2 regions of the Lactobacillus kullabergensis genome follow, and region 2 is predicted to be linked to the other one. Evidence: predicted binding sites of a transcription regulator. Region 2 holds the regulator's gene; the other holds the start of a gene.
What was found. Region 2 encodes Rex, which represses fermentation and respiration genes when NADH is low (regulators of the CRP and FNR family bind a similar motif). Its sites were predicted from a motif close to TTGTGAANTANTTCACAA; they were not measured.
Positions count from the first base shown of each region.

Region 1: a site for Rex is predicted at 1,489-1,506, ahead of DKL58_RS00455 (acyl-CoA dehydrogenase family protein). Genes of this name have one in related genera too.

Region 1 is NZ_CP029477.1:96,729-107,821, forward strand. Features, by position in the region: gene DKL58_RS00445 (nitronate monooxygenase) at 1-292, opposite strand, end outside; gene DKL58_RS00450 (LysR family transcriptional regulator) at 316-1,230, opposite strand; gene DKL58_RS00455 (acyl-CoA dehydrogenase family protein) at 1,592-2,842, shown strand; gene DKL58_RS00460 (CaiB/BaiF CoA transferase family protein) at 2,945-4,189, shown strand; gene DKL58_RS00465 (acyl-CoA dehydrogenase family protein) at 4,198-5,343, shown strand; gene DKL58_RS00470 (adenine nucleotide alpha hydrolase family protein) at 5,356-6,096, shown strand; gene DKL58_RS00475 (electron transfer flavoprotein subunit alpha/FixB family protein) at 6,101-7,024, shown strand; gene DKL58_RS00480 (AMP-binding protein) at 7,034-8,563, shown strand; gene DKL58_RS00485 (hotdog domain-containing protein) at 8,553-9,002, shown strand; gene DKL58_RS00490 (MFS transporter) at 9,303-10,502, shown strand; gene DKL58_RS00495 (FAD-dependent oxidoreductase) at 10,524-11,093, shown strand, end outside.
Region 2 is NZ_CP029477.1:1,372,876-1,383,968, reverse strand. Features, by position in the region: gene DKL58_RS06535 (ABC-F family ATP-binding cassette domain-containing protein) at 1-780, opposite strand, end outside; gene DKL58_RS06530 (redox-sensing transcriptional repressor Rex) at 1,058-1,693, shown strand; gene groES (co-chaperone GroES) at 1,855-2,139, shown strand; gene groL (chaperonin GroEL) at 2,159-3,787, shown strand; gene DKL58_RS06515 (DUF969 domain-containing protein) at 3,914-4,582, shown strand; gene DKL58_RS06510 (DUF979 domain-containing protein) at 4,591-5,514, shown strand; gene pcp (pyroglutamyl-peptidase I) at 5,534-6,181, shown strand; gene mutS (DNA mismatch repair protein MutS) at 6,341-8,923, shown strand; gene mutL (DNA mismatch repair endonuclease MutL) at 8,926-10,806, shown strand; gene ruvA (Holliday junction branch migration protein RuvA) at 10,812-11,093, shown strand, end outside.

The sequences.
Region 1 (11,093 bases), 740 kb from region 2:
CAAAAGGCCTAAAGGTATTAGACAGAGTTTGATCAATTTGCTCATTCATTAAGTTTCTTTCTGTCATGGCATCAAGCAAAGAATTGTTGCTAATAGTACCTATTTTATTTGAATTAGAAATAGAAGCGCTTGAAGTTGCGTCACTTCTAACCTTATATCCTGCATTAATACCTAAGATGCCCAGAGCACCAGATTCTGAAATAGCAGCAACTAGTTTGCCATCTGTTAAGGTGTGGATAGGTTCGTGAACAATAGGGTAATTTGTTCCCAATAATTGACAAATTTTATTCATTAGTTTTATACCTTTTTAAAATCTTATTTGACAGGAATACTATCGACAATTTTCTGAATATCTGGTTTATGACTTTTAAGAAAGTCAATAAAATCAACTATTTCTGGTGAAAAGTTTTGACTTGAATCATACACCAGGTAAACCTGACGAGTATTTTTGGGCAAGTCAAGCTTGATGATGTGGATGTCGAAACCGCTCAAATAAATAGTTTTTGCCACTACACCAACGATATCGTTGGTCAAAACTTGTCCTGCAATTGCCAGCTCATCATGAAGCCTGTTCGTAATATTCAGATCAGAGGCATTGGCCAGTAAAGCATTAGTGATGTCTTTTCCAATCTGAATTTTTTTAGAGTAGGTAATAATTGACTCACCTTGTAATTCTTCGGGCGAGATTTCATTTATTTTTGCCAGGTTATTTTCCTTTGAAACAATGGCAATGATTTCTTCAGTGTAAAGGGGAATATAAGTAAAATAACTAAATTCTGGTACGAATGAGGAAATTCCAATATCATACCAGCCATTTTTGATGCCTTCGCAAATCTGATATGAAGGGTTATCGTGGTATATAAAATGAGGTGAAATATTACTTTCTTGTTGATATTCCTTAGTTAAGTTAGGCAAAATAGTTCCAATTGCAGTGGGTATACCAGCAATATGGATATTGCCTTCATCCTGACTGATACGCTGTTCAATTTTCTTTTTACCACGATCTAAAGAGTCTAAAGACTTGGTAACAGTATCGTAAAAGATACGTCCATATTCAGTTAATTGCACGTAATGACCGTTGTGTTTAAACAGTTTGCAGTGTAATTCTTTTTCAAGTTGTTTAATCGATACTGAGAGGGTAGGCTGACTGATAAATAAGCTATCTGCTGCTTTAGTGTATTGTTTTTGATCTGCCAATTCACGAAAATAGTAAAGTTGATTTAGATTCATGATATTACCTCAAAAATTATTTTAATATTCAATACCTATATAAATAAATGCTATACCTATTTTTGATAAAACGCTTACAAAAATTATTTATAATAATATTGATAAAATTAATATTAGTTTATTAGTGTTGATTTTATAGTGATTTGACTCCCGATATTTGGTGAGTCTTTTTAATTTGTACAGTTAATAATGCTAAGAATCCCGCCTTTTTTAATATATTTAGCCATAAAGGTATTTATAAAATTAATAGTTATGACTTTGTTATCAATTTTACAATCTAAACTTTTTAAAACATAATACAACTGTTGATAGAAAAACGCTTTCAGAAGCATTTACTAAAAGTTAAAAAGGAGATTGTATTATGACAGAACAAAAGAAGTTGCATGTATTACCAGCATATGAAGAAACTCCAATTATGCACAAAACTAAACCGGGTGAATCAATGCCTGAAGAAGACTTTGAAAACTACTTAAAAGAAATTCGCCACTTGGCACAAAACGAGTTTGACAGGATGACCCCATACATAGAAGAAAATCGCAAGTTTCCGCAAGACTTTTTCCCAATTGCAATTAAGCATGATTTATATCGTTTTGCACTGCCTAAAGAATACGGCGGCTGGGGTCTTAGTGAAAAACAAATTCTGCAAGTTCAAGAGGAATTTTCAAGAACTCAGGGTGGAATTAGAATGCACTTGCACCATGCTTCAGATATGAACTGGCGGATTTTGGATAATTTTGGTAGTCAAGAACTTAAAGATAAGTATATGAACAAGTTCCAAGACAAATCAATCTATGCTAATTTTGCTTTAACCGAAAAGAGTGGTGGTACTGGAGCAGACCTTCATACTTTAGCTGTTAAGGACGGCGATGACTGGGTAATCAACGGTGAAAAAACATTGATTTCTCATGCAGATGTTGCAGACTTTACCTACTTAATTGTAGTTACTGACCCAGATAAAGAAGGAGATGAAAGATTATCAGCTTTCTTTGTTCCAACAAATACACCGGGATTTGAATCCAACGAAATGCCTTTAATGATGGGCTGTCGTGGTGCTGGACACGCTGATTTGAAGTTCACTAATATGAGAGTACCTGATAAGTATATGCTTGGCAAGAGAGGAGAGGGTATGAAAGTAGCTATTTCTTCGCTTTCACTTTCTCGTGCCCATATTGCTGACTCCAACTTAGGTATGGCTCAACGGATGTTAGAAATGTCCATTGCTTATTCTAAGGATCGTGTAACTTTTGGTAAGCCACTGTGTAAACGGCAATCAATCATTTTTGAAATTGCTGACATGGGGGCACGCATTCATGCTCTTAGATTAATGCTATGGGACTTGGCAAAAGATTATGACGAAGGAAAGGATATTACTAAGAAAGCTTCTCTAGCCAAACTGGAAAGCATCAATACTGTCAAATTAGTTTCTGATTACATGCTTGAAATTTTCGGTGGTATTGGCTACTTCCAGGACAATCCTTATGGACCTGCTGAAAGACTTTACCGTGATTGTCGTGCTATGTGGTTAGAAGAAGGACCTCGTTCCGTTCAAAGATTAACTGCAGGTCGTTTATTAATTAAAGACGGTGGCAATACACCAATAACAAGTCTTTAAGGCAATCAATTAAATTAATTTGAGTAAATCAGGGAGGGCTGAATCTAAAACTTACTTTGCAAGGTTCAATCCTCTTTGTTGTATATAGTTTTGGAGAAAAAGATGGCTAACGAAATATTATCAGGAATAAGAGTTATTGATCTCACACAATTTTTGGCAGCTCCAACCGTAGGACGAGTCCTTGGCGAATGGGGAGCTGATGTAATTAAAGTTGAAGCTCCTAAAGGTGATGCTGGACGGACCCAAGGTGCAGTTTTTGGCATGAAGTATGAAGATGATGAAAATTTGGGCTTTGATGTTTCTAATATGAATAAAAGATTCATCACTTTGAACATGAAAACTCCTGCAGGGATGCAAGCCTTTAAAGACTTATTAAAAACCGCAGATGTATTTTTAACATCTGTGAGGACAAAGAGCTTAGCTCATATGGGAATCACTTGGGAAGGACTGCATAAAGAATTTCCTAAATTAGTGTTTGCACAAGATCGCGGCTATGGTGAATTTGGCCCTAAAAAAGATTCTGCTGGCTATGATGCAACTGCTTATCAAGCACGTGGTGGAGTTCAAGGAACAACGGTAGATAAAGGAGGGAATCCATATAATCCAGTAAATGGCTATGGTGATTTCCAAGTATCAATGACCTTGGCAGCAGGTATTTGTGCAGCTTTACTGAGAGCCCAAAGAACCGGGAAGGGTGATAAGGTTGTTGTTAACTTGAATCACGCAGCGATTTTTATGCAAAATATCGCTATGGTTTCTGCACAATATGGCAATGTATATCCTAAGAGTCGTAAAGAGGTTACTAATCCATTTAATGATACCTATAAAACTTCTGATGATCGCTGGTTCGTACTATGTGTTCCTGAATATGACCGTGATTTTGACAAAGTAATGCATGACATTGGTCGTGATGATGAAAAAGGCGATGAAAGATATAACAAAATGGACACTTTGAATGCTAATGGTACCAGCAATGAAGTGATTGCCATTTTAGAAGACGCTTTTAAGAAAAAACCGTTGCAGTATTGGATAGACCTCTTTAATAAGGAAGACTTACCACTTGAAGCTTGTCAGATACCAACGGAAATATACCAAGATCCTGAGGCTTTGGATAATGATGAAATTAGACTGATGGAATTTCCATCCGGAAATAAGAGATTTATTCCCACTAATCCAGTACGCTTTTCGTCTCAAGGCAAGCCTACGCTAACTCCTTCTCGTGCTCAGGGATCTGATACACGCGAAGTACTCAAAGATGAGTTAGGCTACAGTGATGAAAAAATCAGTGAGATGTTTGCCAGTGGTGCTGCCAGTGGCCTGCGTCATATAGGAGACCCAATTAAATAGGTATTAAAATGACATTACTTTATACACAAGCACAAAAAGAATATATTCATTTAGCACAAGAATTTGGTGATCGGTATCTAACCCCTGAAATTATTAAGAAATACGATTTAAAAGGTGATTGTCCTTCCAGCTTGTTTGAGCCTGCAATTAAAATTGGCCTTCATATGCTTGAGATCCCTAGGGAATATGGTGGTGCTGGCCTTTCTTATGAAGATTCTGCCCTCGTTTTTGAAAAACTGGCTGAATATGATGCAGGTTATGCACTGACTTTAATTACTTCATTTGTTGCACTGCGGTGCGTAATGTTAGCTGGTACTGAAGAACAAGCACAAAGATTTGCCGATGTCATCAGACCTGGTCGTTTTGCTGCCTTTACAATGTCAGAAGCTGATGCTGGTTCTGACGCAGGTTCTGTGAAAGCAACAGCTGTTCGGCAAGGCAATGAATATATTTTAAACGGAAATAAAGCTTTTGCTACTAATGGTGGAATTGCAGATATTTTTATTGGAATTTTTAGAACTTCTAATAATGGTAATCATGGCTTATCTGCTTTCATGATTGATAAAAATACGCCAGGTATTTGGGTAGGAAAGCATGAAGATAAAATGGGACTGCGTTTATCAAATACAGTACCGTTAGGATTTAAAAATGTACACGTGCCAGCCGAAAATCTGATTGGCCAAGAAGGAAGAGGGATTAATATTGCGTTAAACAGCCTTAACCTCTCACGTGCTTATGTTTCTACTTTGACCGTTGGTGTTATGCAACGGGCACTTAATGAAGCTGCCAAATATGCCAATCAGCGTGAACAATTTAATCAACCGATTTCTCAATTTGAATCTGTGCAAAATATGCTTGCTAATATGGCAACGGCAGTAGAAACAGCCCGCTTATTAGTCAACAACACAATGAAAATGATGGATAAAGATTTATCTGTACGTCAAGAAGGTGCAATGACCAAGCTTTATGTGACTGATGTAGCACAAAAAGTAACTTCTGATGCAGTTCAGATTCTTGGTGGTTACGGTTATACCCGAGCTTATCCGGTTGAAAAGCTAATGCGTGATGTCAAAGGATTTCAAATTCTGGAAGGAACTAATGAAATTCAGAGAATGACAATTGCACGTGAAGTTAGCAAAAAATATCTGGACTAGGAGGCTACTATAATGAAAATCGCATTAATTGCCAAAGCTGAAGCAGATAATCCTAAAACTTATACTTCTCATAAGAACAAAGTAACTTATCATCCAGAAAATTTATTTCTGAGTGAAGAAGATAAAAGTGCCCTAGAGTTTGCCCTGCAATTAACAGAGTTAAAAAACGGTGCTATTGATGTTTATACGTTTGAACAGGGAGAAGCAGCCGAACGGATTTTGCATGAAGCACTGGCTATGGGAGCATCAACAGCTACTAAAATTTCAGCGGGTAATATCAATGATCCTTTACTGCAAAATAAAATTGCAAGTGAATTTGTCCATTACTTAAAAGAAAATAATGAAAATTACGACTTGATTTTAACAGGAAAAACAACATCTTCAGCTTTTCCGGCTGCTATTGCTGCAGGATTAGGAATAGCATTTTATGACTATGTTTCTATGATTGATACTTCCCTCAATTATGAAATGAAACTTGAAAAAGGCAAAATTACCGGGCAATGTGTCTTGCCAGCTGTAATTGCCACGTTAGATTCAATCAATGTGCCACGCCTTGCTAGTTTCACGTCGTTAAGTACAGCAATAAATTCAAGTATTAATAACGTAAGTTTTAAAACTAGCGATGAAGGCGTTACAAGTGAAATTGTAGCTAAACCAGTTAAAAATGAAAAAACTATTTTCAATCTGGAGCAAGATCCTAAAGCTACGCAAAAACTGGTTGAAATACTTAAGCAAAATGGGATGTTGAGGTAGAAAAATGGTACCAATTTATTATATTCAGTTAGAAGATAAGAATATTGATGAAGGTCATAACAGTAATAACTTAGCAGGTCTTGACAGCAATTTTAAAGGTAAGAAAGAAGTACTGGTTTTCAGTAATCATGCTACTGAAATTAAGGATAAATATGCTTCTTCAGGAGTCAAGACTACCATATACCAAAATGAGAATTTTAGTGTGACAAACTTGCCAGATGTGACTAATACCCTTAGAAAAATTTTTGTCGATAAGGCAAATAGTTTAATAGTATTTGATAAGAGTAATTTAGGTAATAGTCTTGGCAGTCAATTAGCTGCTGTACTAAATGTCCCATTTATTTATAATGCCAAAGATATTTGCTGTGATCAAGATCATATAATAGTTAATCAGGATATCGGCAAAACACAAGCCTTAAGAAAAGTCACACTTGATGACAAGGCGGTAATATCTCTTTCTTGCAATGGTGTCGTAAGCCATAGTAAGAATGAAGTTGACATAATTGACTGGGAATGTGCAGGAACTAATGCAGCCGCATATGTACCCGAAGCTAACTCTGACAATGATTTGGCATATGCAAAAGTGATTGTAGCTGGTGGTAAAGGTCTGGGTTCTCCAGATAAATTTAAACCGTTAGCTACTTTAGCCCAAAAATTAAATGCCAGCGTGGGGGCAACTAAGGCAGTTACAGATCAAGGCTGGATTGATAAGAACCGCATGATTGGAATATCGAATTTGTCTGTTGCACCAGATGTTTACTATGCTTTTGGCATTTCGGGAGCTGTCCAGCACACTGCGGGAATGACTAAATCAAAATGTGTCATTGCTGTCAATACTGATGAAGCAGCACCAATTTTTAAATTAGCAAATTATGGCATTGTTGGGGATGCTAACCAAGTAATAAAGCAATTAAATGAGCTTTTGTAAGGTAAAAAAATGACTTCTAGCAAAAAGGTGCAAACCTTAAATGATTTATGGCAGGAGCGCTTAAAGCAAAGTGCTCAAAGTACTTTTGTCACTGAAGATGGTCGTAAATACAGTTATCAAGAAATAGATTTTTTAGCCAATAAGCAGATGGAGTTGCTTCGGAATAATGGCATCAAGAAAGGTGATTTAATTGCAATTCAGTTCGAACTGGATCTAGCAAATATTGTAACGGTTATTGCATGTATCAAAATGGGAGTGGTTATTAATCCACTAAACCCGCATTTTGATATTGATGAGATTAATAGCATGATTAACAGGTTTAAGCCATATGCTATCATTTCGCAAAAATCCGTGCGTGGTCGTGACACTCTTAGTAATATTGCTAATTTGGATAATTATCAGACTAAAAAAATCGCGGACCTAGTATTCTTTACCAGAAAAAAGCATTTACCATCTGAATTTATTGGAGGTGACGGATCAGATACTCCTGCACTGGTTCTCAATACTTCGGGTACTAGTGGACTTTATAAAGGTGTAGTTTTAACCAATAAAAATATTATTAGTGCAGAAAGTGCATATAATGATGCTTTTAGCATTACTAAAAATGATATGACTTTAATTCTTTCGGGGATGTATCATGCAATTGGATTTCATCATGGCTTAATTTCAACGATTATGGCAGGAAGTCACTTGGCAATAATTAAACATTATAATATTGAACAAGTGGCAAAAATGCTTGAAGAAGAACCAATTACATATATTGATAGTTTGCCTACAATTATGTATGATCTGCTATTTAAAGTTCAAAATTTGGGTAAGCTGCGGATGCTCATTTGTGGTGGTGACAAAATTAAAGAAAGCATTTTAGTTCAGGCTAAAAAAAGAAATATTCCCCTTTACAACTGTTATGGTCTGACAGAAGCCGTTCCATTTAGTTATACTCCTCAAGATTATTATTTAAGTAAAGGTGCAATGACAACGGCAGTCAAGCCAATGACCAATATTAAAGTCAGACTTGTAAAGAACAAAAATATAATTACAGATAGCAACAAGCAAGGACAAATTGAAGTTGCAGGACCGATAATTTTTAAGTGTTATTTGGCTGATCCTGAAAAAACAGCTAAAGCATTTGACGGTGAATGGTTTGTTACTGGAGATGTTGGCCATTATAATGAAGATAACTTATTGGAAATAGATGGACGCAATAGCGATAAAATTATTCGTGGTGGTGAAAATATTTCCGCTCATATGGTAGAAGACAAGATCAAGGGTTGCCAAAATATTGAAGAAGTAGCCGTTTTAGGAGTCCCAGACGTCCGTTTAGGACAGAGAATTGGTGCCTTTATTGTTCTAAATCATGGCCAAAAAGTATTAACCAAAGCGGAGCTGATTTCAGAATTAGAAAAGCAGCACGTTGATAAGAAATTATGGCCTGAAAAGTTATGGGTTGTTGATTCATTACCAAAAACGTCAAATGGCAAAATAAAGAAGTATCTTTTAAAAAATTGGCTGGAAGGTAAAAAAGTAAATGAAGAATAAATTTTTTAAACGTCAAATGGCAGATTATTTTGTAACTCCAAGGATGCTTAACCATATGGAAATTACTCATGGTGGTACGCTCTTAGATAATGCAGACTCAGCAATGGGCTTGTTTGCAAATTCATATTGTCATACACGTACGTTAACTGGACGAATAGATAAATTTATTTTTCACAAAAAAAGTTATGCCGGTGATCATATTTGCTTTTGCGTAACTTTATTAAAAACGACAGCAAAGACAATGACTATTTATGCGGAAGTGAATAGAATTTCTCTTGATAATTTAAGTTCGGAATTAATCGGTGAAGCGGTATTTACCTATGTTGCAGTTAATGCAAGCTTGGAGCCGATCTCAGGTTCTATTGAGCAGTACCATGTTACTGATGCAGAAGAAAAAGAATATATTGAGTCAGTCAAAAAGAGATTTGGCATTAAATAGGATTGTTTTTGAGTTGGGGTCCTAGTTTAATTTTTTATTAGCATAAATATTAATTTTAACTATTTAAGTATTAAATTATTTAATAAATGATGAGCCGAGTTAAAGCTATTAATTTTAAAGTAAACAACAAAATCTAGATTCTAACTTTTTTATAAAGCAATAAAGCATTGATATACCAGTGCTTGTGATTATAGGTATTATTTATAATTGCGCAATCATAAATAATTATTCATATCCATTTTAATAAGATATATTTATTTATGAAATTATTAGCAAATCTTAACTTTGAAAGGTAAAGCTATGAAAAAAGAAAAAAAGTATGTTGGCGTTGCTGCCTCCGTGTACATCCATTTTGCGGTTGTAGGAGCAGCTACCTTATTTATTAGTCAATATAGAGAAATCCTGGCACATTCCTGGAATGCCAGTGCGACCCAAGTTTCACTGGTAATCGCAATGGTGGGCTTAGGCAGAATTATTACAATTTTATTTGCTGGTGCTATTTCAGATAAGATAGGCCGAAAAAGAACTTTGTTAATTGCATTGCTCAGTGACGCAATCTTCCTTCTTGGCGCTGTTTTTGCTAACAATGTCTGGGTTGCCGGCTTAGCGGCAATGTTTTTCGGGGCAACTAATTCATTTGGTGACACAGCCGGTTACCCTGCACTTGCAGATGCTTTTCCAGATAAAACAGCTACAATGAATTCATTTGTTAAAGCCGCAATGCAAGTGATGCAGATGCTGTTTCCTTTTTGTGTAAAACTAATTAAAAACCCAAAGATTACAGCGTTTATATTAGTCATTATCATTTTACTAGATGTTGTATACACAATGAAGACGGCCTTTGCTCCTCAAGCTGAGGCAAAAGAGACTACTGAAACAGTAGAAAAACCAGAAACCAGCGTAAGTGGTCAAAACCAACCTAAATTGGCTGTTGATGGGCTAATGATCATTGGGTTGGGCTTTACGCTTTGCTTCACATTTTATATTTTTTCACTCTATGCTCCTTACTACGGACAGTATGTTTTAAATGAATCTGCTGCTAATGCCAATCAACTTGTATCATGGTATTCAATTGCTTCCTTAATATCTGTGTTTGTTACATCAGCTTTGGTTACTAAGGTAAAAAGATTGAATTTAATTATGGTATATTCAGCTATTACTGCTCTTGGTCTGCTGTTTATGGTCTTAAAGCCATCCCTATTAGCTGGGGAAATAGGCGCATTAGCTGTTGGCTTCTTTACTGCAGGAGGAGTATGGCAAGTTGGACTTTCAGTTTTAACTTCTTATTTCCCCCAAAGTCACGGAAAGATCACATCATACTACAGTTTTGCACCAGCCGTGGTTTACTTCGTGGCACCACTTGTAGCTGCATTTGTGTTAAAGGCCAATGCTGCAAGTACACTAATGGTATTTTGGATAACTACAGTGATAACGATTATTTCTGTAGTTCTGTGTGTTGTCTTAATTAGTCGTGGTAAAAATTTCAACATCAAAAATTAATATAAAGCAGAAGGTGGAGTTATGTCAGAAAAAATAATTAAAGCAACGGCAGAAGGAAGAAATGGTCAAATCGACTTTGACATCAAAGTTGAAAATAATCAAATTGCAGATATTAATATAACAAAAACTGCAGAAACCCCAGGTATTTTTAACCAGGTGGTAGGTAAATTAAAAAAGAATATTATTAATAATCAAAGTTTTGATGTCGATGCTATTTCTGGTGCTTCGATTATGACACAAGCCATGCTTGATTCTGGAAAAAAAGCTTTAAAAGAAAATGGTGTAAATATTGTTGCTAAGTCTAGTGATAAGTCACATCAAGATGTAACTTATGATGTTGATGTAGCTGTAATTGGTTCAGGTATGGCTGGCTTGATGGCAGCCTCTCGGGCACTATCAATGGGTAAAAATGTTCTTTTAATTGAAAAGAATGGCTATCTTGGTGGAGCTACAATTCTTAATGGTTCAAATGTGGTTGGTACTGGTTCAAAACTAGCAGCTGCTTTATTTGGCGAGGAAGCTAAAAAAGATTCTCCACAGCTTTTAGTCCAAGATATTGTCCGTGAATGTCGGGGGACTAATTATCCACTA
Region 2 (11,093 bases):
GTATGCTTCTTCTTGTTGGCGGTCACGTAATTGACGTTCAGCGACGTAGGCAGAATAATTTCCTTTAAACACAGTTAATTTGCCAAATTGTAATTCAAAAATCTGCGTTGCTAAATTATCCAAAAAATATTGGTCGTGAGAAACTACCAAAATGGCACCAGAATAGTTTTTAAGGTAATTTTCAAGCCAGTCTAATGTGTCTAAATCAAGATAGTTGGTAGGTTCATCAAGTAATAATAACGGGGGTTTGCGTAATAATAACTTGACAAAAGAGAGCCGTGTTTTTTCTCCACCGGAAAGGCTGCCAACCTTTTTAGTCCAAGTTGCTTCAGGAAAATTAAAGCCATTTAAAACACTCTTGATATCGGCCTGGTAGGTGTATCCTCCCTGTTGTTCGAAGCTGTATTGCAATTGGTCATATTGTTTTAGCAGATCCTTTTTTTGCGGATTTGCAGACATTTCTTCTTGTAAATCCCTTATCTTTTTACCCATATTAATTAAAGGGGTAAAAACAGACAACATTTCATCCCAAATAGTTTTATTTTCATTTAAATCATTTTCTTGAGCAATATAGCCGACATCTATATTTTTATTGATGGTAAAGTCACCATGTGTGGCTTCTTCTTCGCCGGTCATAATTTTAAGCAGAGTCGTTTTACCGACACCATTTGGTCCAATGAGACCTATTCTTGCATTTGAGTCAATAGAAAAGTTGACATTTTTAAATAATGTGTTAGCACCGAATTGTTTTTTTAAATCGTGCCCTTGAGCAATTATCATAATTTTTCACCTAGAAACCATTTTAGCATACGTAGCAAAATTCTTGTGGGAGAGTTTGATTGATAAATATAGGAAATAAATGTAAAAAAGAAGCATTTTTTAATTAAAAGAGTAAAAAATTAAATTTCTATTATCAAACCTGTTACTATTATGCTAAAATTTGATAGATTGTGAAAAAAATGTTTGCAAATGGCGCAAATTTATAGATAAAATAGTAGTAATTGCTGAAAAATTCACAAAACAAAATATATTCTTAATCAAGTTGGAGGCTTTTTAAATGGAAAAAATCAAAATACCCACGGCTACGGCTAAAAGATTGCCGCTATATTACCGCTACCTGATAATTTTAAATGAGGCTGGTAAAGAAAAGGTATCCTCAACTGAATTATCTGAGGCTGTTCAAGTAGATAGTGCTTCAATCAGACGTGATTTTTCATACTTTGGTGCATTGGGAAAACGTGGTTATGGTTATGATGTAAAAAGTTTGCTTTCCTTTTTTAAAAAGATTTTAAATCAAGATACCTTAACAAATGTTGCCCTGGTTGGCGTTGGTAATTTAGGCCATGCGTTATTAAACTATAATTTCAAACGTACAAACAATATTCGTATTTCATGTGCTTTTGATATAGATGATAAAATTACAGGCAAGATTCTCAGTGGCGTGCCTGTTTATGACATGAGTGAACTAAAAAAACAGCTTAGTGACCAACAGATTTCTATTGCAATTTTGACTGTTCCTTCCACGACAGCACAAAAGACAGCTGATGATATGGTTGAAGCCGGTATTCGAGGAATTATGAATTTCACGCCAATTCGTTTGTCTGCTCCAAGTGGTATTAGAATCCAGAACGTTGATTTGGCAACGGAATTACAAACTCTAATTTACTTTCTGGACTCAGACAAGAAAAAGTAGGTCTAAAAATAGAATTAGCACTTTTTTACTCAAAGTGCTAATTTTTTCTTGCATTTTTTATGAAAAGGGGTTATTATCATAAATGTAAGTTAGCACTTGATGAATAGGAGTGCTAATGACACGTAAAATAGATTAATAATTTAATTTTAGGAGGGACAAACGTGTTACAACCAATTGGTGATCGCGTGATCGTTAAAGTTAAAGAAGAAGAAGAGAAAACTGTAGGCGGAATCGTCCTGGCTTCTAATGCTAAACAAAAGCCAACAGAAGGTGAAGTTGTTGCTGTTGGTGAGGGCAGTTATGCTGAGAACGGCAGTAAAATTCCTATGACTGTTAAAAAAGGTGACGTTGTTTTATACGACAAGTATTCAGGCACAGATGTCAAGTATGATGACGAAAAGTATTTAGTCCTTCACGAAAAAGATATTTTAGCAATTGTTAAGTAATTAAGGAGCGCAGAAAAATATGGCAAAGGAAATTAAATTTTCAGAAAAAGCAAGACGTTCCCTGTTAAAGGGCGTTGACAAATTAGCTGATACTGTTAAGGCAACTATTGGTCCTAAGGGCAGAAATGTTGTTTTGGAGCAATCATACGGCAACCCGGACATTACTAATGATGGTGTGACAATTGCAAAGGCAATTGAATTAAAAGACCACTATGAGAATATGGGTGCTAAGTTAGTTGCCGAAGCAGCACAAAAAACCAATGACATAGCTGGTGACGGTACAACTACTGCTGTTGTTTTAACTCAAGCAATTATTCGTGAAGGTATGAAGAATGTTACTGCTGGTGCTAACCCTGTAGGTGTTCGCCGCGGTATTGAAAAAGCTACTAAAGCTGTAGTTAACGAATTACATAAAATTAGTCATACTGTTTCTTCAAAAGACCAAATTGCTCAAGTAGCTTCTGTATCTTCAGCATCAAAAGAAGTTGGTGACCTAATCGCTGACGCCATGGAAAAAGTTGGTAATGATGGTGTTATCACTATTGAAGACTCACGTGGTATCGAAACTGAATTATCAGTAGTTGAAGGTATGCAATTTGACCGTGGCTACCTTTCACAATACATGGTAACTGATAATGACAAGATGGAAGCAGATCTTGACAACCCATACATCTTAATCACTGATAAGAAGATTTCTAACATTCAGGACATTTTGCCATTGTTACAAGAAATTGTGCAACAAGGTAAATCATTGCTGATTATTGCTGATGATGTTTCTGGTGAAGCATTACCAACTTTAGTTTTGAACAAGATTCGTGGTACCTTTAACGTTGTTGCTGTTAAAGCTCCTGGCTTTGGCGACCGTCGTAAAGAACAACTGCAAGATATTGCTGCTTTAACTGGTGGTACAGTTATTACTGAGGACTTAGGTCTTGAGTTAAAGGACACTAAGATTGATCAATTAGGTCAAGCTCGTCGCATAACTGTAACTAAGGATTCAACTACCATTGTTGATGGTTCTGGTTCTGATGAAGCTATTAAAGATCGTGAAGATTCAATTAGAAAACAAATTGCAGAGACTACTTCTGACTTTGATAAGAAGAAATTACAAGAGCGTCTAGCTAAATTAACTGGTGGTGTTGCCGTTATTCATGTTGGTGCTGCTACTGAAACTGAATTGAAAGAACGCAGATACCGCATTGAAGACGCTTTGAACTCCACTCGTGCAGCGGTTGACGAAGGTTATGTTGCTGGTGGTGGTACAGCATTAGTAGACGTTAAGGATGCCGTTAAAGGCCTTAAGGGCGACAATGCTGATGAACAAACTGGTATCAACATTGTCTTAGAAGCTTTAACTGCACCAGTTCGTCAAATCGCTGACAATGCTGGTGAAGACGGCTCAGTTATCTTGAACAAACTTGAAGGTCAAGATAACGAAGTTGGTTATAACGCAGCTAATGGCAAATGGGAAAACATGGTTAAAGCCGGGATTATTGACCCAACCAAGGTAACCCGTACTGCTTTACAAAATGCTGCTTCAATTGCCGCTTTGCTCCTAACTACTGAAGCAGTTGTTGCCGAGATACCAGAAGATAAACCTGCTGCTGATCCAAATGCTGCAGGTGCTGGCAATCCAGGTGTGATGTAATTTAGTTTTTATTAGTTAATTAATAAATCCTACTAGCAATCCTGTGGAGCTTGCTAGTGGGATTTTTTTGTTACAATTCATTTTTAGTTTATCTTGGTTAAGATTTTTCACTGGAAAGGAACATTAGTGGAATATTTAAGTTTGTTGGGTATTGTTGTTATAGTGTTAGGGTTTGCCTTGGGGCTTGATACAATAGCTGTAGTCGTAATTTCTGCTTTAGTTACGGCATTAGTTTCAGGAATAGATTTTACCTCATTTTTGACAATTCTAGGTAAAGGATTTATGGATAACAGAATGGTTTCTCTTTTCTTTCTCACTTTACCAACTATTGGAATTTTAGAAAGACATGGTTTAAAACAAGCTGCTGTTAATTTGATTAAAAAAATGAAGAAACTGACTCCAGGTCGTATCTTCGATATTTACCAAGCCATTCGTGAAATTGCCGGTGCCTTTGGTATTTCATTACAAGGACACGTCCAGTTTATTGCGCCATTGATTAATCCAATGGCGCAAGCGGCCGGTAAGGTTAATAGCGAATTGACGCCTCTTGAAGTAGACCAAATCAAAGGTAGAGCTGCTGCAACAGAAAATTTTGGTAATTTCTTTGCCCAAAACCTGTTTGTTGCTTCCTCGAGTGTTTTACTTATTGCAAGTACGATGAAATCGCTGGGTCATCCTGTAGATCCATCTGGAATAGTTTTATATACTTTCCCAGTCGCAATTATCAGCTATATTTTATGCTTGTTCTACAATCACGCATTTGACCAAAAGCTAATGAAGAATAAAGAAAAATAGGAGAAATAATGGAAACTATAATTAATAACATTTTACTGGCATTCTATATTTTAATTGGCCTTTTTTTCCTCGCTGCTGCTATTGAATCTTGGCGTGATCAATCTAATCCAGTCCGCTGGGGTACTGGATTATTTTGGCTCTTATTTGCAATACTTTTCTGCACTGGACAATGGTTGCCAAATGCAATTAATGGTGGCATTATTCTGATCATTGCTTTATTATCTTTATTTAAACAAGTGCGTGTAGGACACATAAAGCATTTAAATGAAAAAGTTGCCCAAAAAACGGTTAAACGCATTGGCAACTGGATTTTCTTACCAAGTATCCTGCTGGCAGTTTTAGCTTTGGTCATAGCCCAATTTACTAATTTAGGTGGTCAAGTAGGTATCGGTGTAGCAGCTATTGTTTCACTTGTTGTTGCACAAATTTTGACTAAATCAAATACCAAAATAGTCTACGAAGATACACAAAGAATGGTGCGTTCTGTCGGCTCTGCCGGAATTTTGCCACAATTACTCGCTACTTTGGGTGTGGTATTTACAGCTTCAGGTGTGGGACAAGTGACTGCCAAGGCGATTTCTGGTCTTTTTCCTATTGGAAACCACTTATTAGGAGTTGCACTTTACTGTATTGCTATGGCATTATTTACAGCAATTATGGGTAATGCATTTGCTGCTTTTGCTGTTATTACAGCAGGGATTGGTATACCATTCGTTGTGGCTCAAGGTGGTTCACCGATTGTAGTTGCGGCATTAGGAATGACATCTGGGTATTGTGGCACATTGCTTACTTCAATGGCAGCCAATTTCAATACTTTGCCAGTTGCATTAATGGAAATGAAAGATCAATTAGGTGTGATCAAGCAACAATTTCCGATTGCAATTAGCATGTTGCTCATTCAAATTATTCTAATGTACTTTTTAGCATTTTAGATAGTGAGGAGAGAAGATAATGAAAATTCTTGTAACAGGTTTTGATCCCTTTGGTGAAGATGAAATTAATCCTGCAATTGAAGCAGTTAAACGGCTGGATGATGAGATTGCTGGTGCAAAGATCGTTAAACTCGAAATACCAACAGTTTTTGGCGACTGTGCAGAAGTAGTTCATGAAGCTATTCTTAAGGAAAAACCAGATTATGTTTTAAATATCGGTCAAGCTGGTGGTCGTTATGCTTTGACTCCAGAACGAGTAGCTATTAATTTTGATGATGGCCGTATTGCTGATAACAAAGGCTATCAACCTATTGCTAGTCCTATTCATGGAGATGGTCAAAACGCATATTTTACACAACTTCCTGTTAAGGCCATGGCACGAGCAATTCGTGAAATTGGATTGCCAAGCTCTGTTTCAACAACTGCAGGAACTTTTGTCTGCAATCATATTATGTATCAAGTGCAGTATATGATTGATAAGGAATTTCATGATTTAAAAGCTGGATTTATGCATATTCCATATTTACCTGAGCAAGTTGTTGATAAACCTGAAACTCCATGTCTTAATTTAACAGATGATGTTAGAGGCATTACTGCTGCAATTACCGCTATTGTGAAAATGGATGGCAAAAAGGATTTACAGAGTATTGAAGGTCACATTGCTTAAATTTTTTAAAAAGAAAGCAATCACTGCGGCAAAAAAACATATTGTGAAAAGAGATCGTTTTACTTGCGGTCTTTTTTCTTTTAATAAGAACTTTAGCGTATAATAATAACAGTAATGCAGAAAAGAAGGGGAATAATGGCGCAAACAAACCTGACTCCGATGATGGAGCAATATCACGAAATTAAAAAGCAATATCCCGATGCTTTCCTTTTTTATCGGGTGGGCGATTTTTATGAATTATTTGAAGATGATGCAGTCAAAGGTGCTCAAATTTTAGAATTAACTTTGACTCACAGATCTAATAAAGCTGAAAACCCTGTTCCAATGGCAGGAGTTCCGCATGTAGCAGTCCAATCCTATGTAGATACTTTGGTTGAAAAAGGCTACAAAGTAGCCTTGTGTGAACAACTTGAAGATCCTAAAAAAGCTAAAGGAATGGTTAAACGGGGCATAATTCAACTTGTGACCCCGGGAACTTTAATGAATGACAAGCCCAGTGAAGCTAAAGAATCGAATTATCTTACATCTGTTGTAACTACCAAAAGCTCCTTTGGACTTGCATACAGTGACTTATCTACCGGCGAAATTTATGCCACACATTTAAAGAGTTTTGCTGCTGTGTCTAATGAATTACTTTCGCTGCGTACACGCGAAGTCGTTTTTAATGGTCACTTAAGTGATAAGGATAGTGATTTTCTTCATAAAGCTAATATTACAGTGTCAGAGCCCGTAGAATTAACTGGCAAACATGCAGAGATTTCTTTTGCTGAGCAGGATTTGACTAATTCTGCTGAAAAAGCTGCTGTAAAACAACTTGTAGGTTATTTATTGCAGACCCAGCGCCGCAGTTTAGCCCATTTACAGGTAGCAAAAAGTTATGAAGTCAATCAATATTTGCAAATGTCTCATACTGTACGGGATAATTTAGAGTTAACAGCATCTGCGAAAACCGGCAAAAAAATGGGTTCACTTTTTTGGGTACTTGATAAAACGCATACTGCAATGGGTGGACGATTGTTAAAACAATGGCTGGCTCGGCCACTCTTATCTGTTGAGCAGCTAAATAAAAGGCAGGAAATGGTGCAGGCATTAATTGATGAATATTTTACGCGGGAAAATATTAATGATGCTCTTAAAGGGGTTTATGACCTAGAACGTTTAACTGGGCGAATTGCTTTTGGCAATGTCAATGCCCGCGAGTTATTGCAATTGGCTCATTCTCTCAATGCCGTACCAACGATTTTGACAGCAATCCAAAAAACTGATAATAAAAATCTGCAAAATTTTGCCAGACAAATTGATCCGTTAAAAGGAATTGCCAAATTAATTACAGATACCATTGTTGATCAGCCTCCAGTTCTGACAACTGAGGGAGGGCTAATCAAAGATGGCGTTGATAGTCAATTAGATCGCTACCGGGATGCCATGAATAATGGTAAAAAATGGCTGACCGAAATGGAACAGGATGAACGGGCCAAAACAGGAATTGAAAATTTAAAAGTAGGTTACAACAAGGTCTTTGGCTATTATATTCAGGTTACAAACTCGAATAAGGGCAAAGTACCTTCAGATCGTTATACCCGTAAGCAAACTTTGACCAATGCTGAACGATATATTACACCTGAACTTAAAGAGCATGAAAATCTGATTTTAGAAGCACAGACCAAATCAACGGATTTGGAATATGATTTGTTTGTGAAATTAAGAGAAGAAGTTAAGAAATATATTCCTGCCTTGCAAAAGTTGGCTGGACAAGTGGCAGAGCTCGATGTTTTCTGCTCTTTTGCTCAAGTTGCCGAGGATAATAATTACTGCAGACCACAATTTCATACTGATAATCAGGATGTTAAAGTTATCATGGGCCGTCACCCTGTAGTTGAACAGGTGATGAAGGCAGGCTCTTTTATTCCTAACGATGTAAAATTAACAGAAAATACAGACATTTTTCTGATAACTGGTCCTAATATGTCCGGAAAAAGCACTTATATGAGGCAGATGGCACTTATTGCCGTGATGGCTCAAATTGGTTCGTTTGTGCCAGCAGATAGTGCTGATTTGCCTATTTTTGACCAAATTTTTACCAGAATTGGTGCAGCAGACGATTTAATTTCCGGACAAAGTACCTTTATGGTCGAAATGACCGAAGCTAACGATGCATTACAGCATGCGACTAAGAGGAGCCTGGTGTTATTTGATGAAATTGGCCGGGGAACGGCAACCTATGATGGTATGGCACTCGCTGGTGCTATTGTCCAGTATCTACATGATGAGGTTGGGGCTAAAGTGTTGTTTGCGACTCACTTCCATGAGCTAACGGCGATGGAACAGACACTGCCTCATTTAAAGAATATTCACGTTGGAGCAACCGAAGAAAACGGTAAATTGATCTTTCTTCATAAAATTTTACCTGGACCTGCTGATCAAAGTTATGGCATTCACGTTGCTCAACTTGCCGGATTACCGAGAAAAGTTTTACGAAAAGCTACCAAGTTGCTTAATAGGCTTGAAGCTCAAGGAAGTAATTTGGGCCCAGCTTCCACGCAGCTGGATTTGTTTAGTTCAGTTAGTGAAACAGAAGAAGCTGTTCCTGTTGAAACACCATTAGATTCCAAGGATGAATTAACTGATAAAGAAAAAGATATCTTAGATGAAATTTCTAATCTTTATTTAGCTGATCAAACGCCTTTGCAAGTAATGCAGCTAGTTGAAAACTGGCAGGAAGATTTAAAGGATGAGAACTAGTCATGGCTAAAATACATGAGCTTTCGGTCAACCTCTCTAATCAGATAGCAGCTGGAGAAGTAATTGAAAGACCTGCCAGCGTGGTAAAGGAGCTGGTTGAAAATGCAATTGACGCAGGTAGCAGCAGAATTAGAATTGAATTCACTGATGCCGGTTTAAAGCAAATTGTAGTTCAGGATAACGGCTCCGGAATTGATAGTGATCAGATTGATCTTGCTTTTACCAGGTATGCGACCAGTAAGATTGCAAATGAGCATGACTTATTTAATGTCAATACATTAGGTTTTAGAGGCGAAGCCTTAGCCTCAATTGCTGCAGTCAGTCACGTCGAAATTTTAACTAATTCTGCTAATGAAATAGGTACGCGCGCCGAGTTTGCGGGCGGAGTTAAGAAAACACAGGAAAATGCTGCTGCCAGAAAGGGTACACAGATTACTGTTAAAGACTTATTTTATAACACACCGGCGCGATTAAAATATTTACGTAGTCCGAGAACTGAAATTATGAAAATCGTGGATATTGTTAATCGGATTGCGTTAGGTTATCCTGAAATTGCATTTACATTGATGAACGAAGGTCGAATATTATTAAGAACTGCTGGCAACAATAATTTACGGCAAACGGTTTCTAGCGTTTATGGCAGAAATATTGCGGAAAAAATGTTGTCTTTTAAAAGCAGTGATAATGATTTTGAGATAAGTGGCTTAATTTCTAACCCTGAACTTACCAGATCTACGCGTAATTTTATTTCCATTTTACTTAATGGTCGGTACATTAGAAATTTTAAATTAGCTAGTGCAGTGATGGCTGGTTATGGTAATAACCTTGCTGCTAAACATTATCCGATAGCTGTGGTTAAGATAAAAACTGATCCACTTTTGGTAGATGTTAACGTGCACCCCACAAAAAGGGAGGTACGTTTATCCAAAGAAACTGAATTAAGTCGTTTAATAACAAATGCAATCAGCACTGTGCTCTTGAAGAATGAAACAAAATCTGATGCTATCAGCAATTTAAATAACGCTACAGAAGATACTTTAGTTGATCAGTTAAAATTTAATTTAAATAAAAACGTGGTTGAAACTAACAGACCTGAAACTCAAACTGACCAAATTAATGAAACGGTACCTGAAAAAATCCAGCATATTCAACATACACAGTATGTAGATTTAGATACCCCGCGAGATGATGATCGTTATCTGATTACCGCAACTTGGACGGAGAACGTTAAAAAACAATGTCAGTTGACGCCTTTCACCAGTAAGCAGTCTAGTAGCGGAGTGATTTCTACCGGGGATGAATTACTGGCAAGTAGTTTACCCGAATTAAGTTTTGTAGGTCAAACTAAAATATATATTATTGCTGCAAGTAATGATGACTTATATTTAATTGATCAGGTTGCTGCCAGAAGACTGCTTTCTTTTAAAAAGATTATGCTCGAATTGTCTAGTTCTAAAATCAGCCAGCAAGGTTTATTGAGTCCTTTAATTTTAGAATTTGGCAATTTAGATTTTCTACAAATAAAAGATAAGTTGGCAGACATTCAAAAAATTGGCATTTTTTTAGAAGACTTTGGGCAAGATACCTTTATCTTGAGGTCTTATCCCACTTGGTTAGGCAAAGAAGTCGAACATTCTGTGCGTACAATTTTAGACACGTTTTTAAACATAGATGACAGTGATTCTCAAAATTTAATTAAAAGAATAGCAGCAGACCAAGCTCAAAGGGAAGTTGCAGGGCGCAAAAAATTGACATCTGCAGATTGTGGCGAAATTTTGACAAATTTAAGGCAAGTTTCTGATCCATATCATGATGCAAAGGGCAATTTGGTAATTGTGCGCCTAAGAAAAAATGATTTACGCAAAATGTTTAAGAAAGACTAATAAAAATGTATGAATATTTAAAAGGTAATATTACAATAGTTAAGCCAGATTTTATAGTAGTTGACGTAAATGGGGTTGGCTATAAGGTTTTTAGTCCCTCACCATACGCATACCAAGAGGGACAAAAAGTGCGAATTTTTATTGAACAAATCGTGCGAGATACTGGAGTAACCTTATATGGGTTTCAAACAGAAGATGATAAAGGACTGTTTTTAAAACTTTTAAGTGTTAGTGGTATCGGACCAAAGTCTGCCTTAGCAATTATGGCTGCTGAAGACAGTAATTCT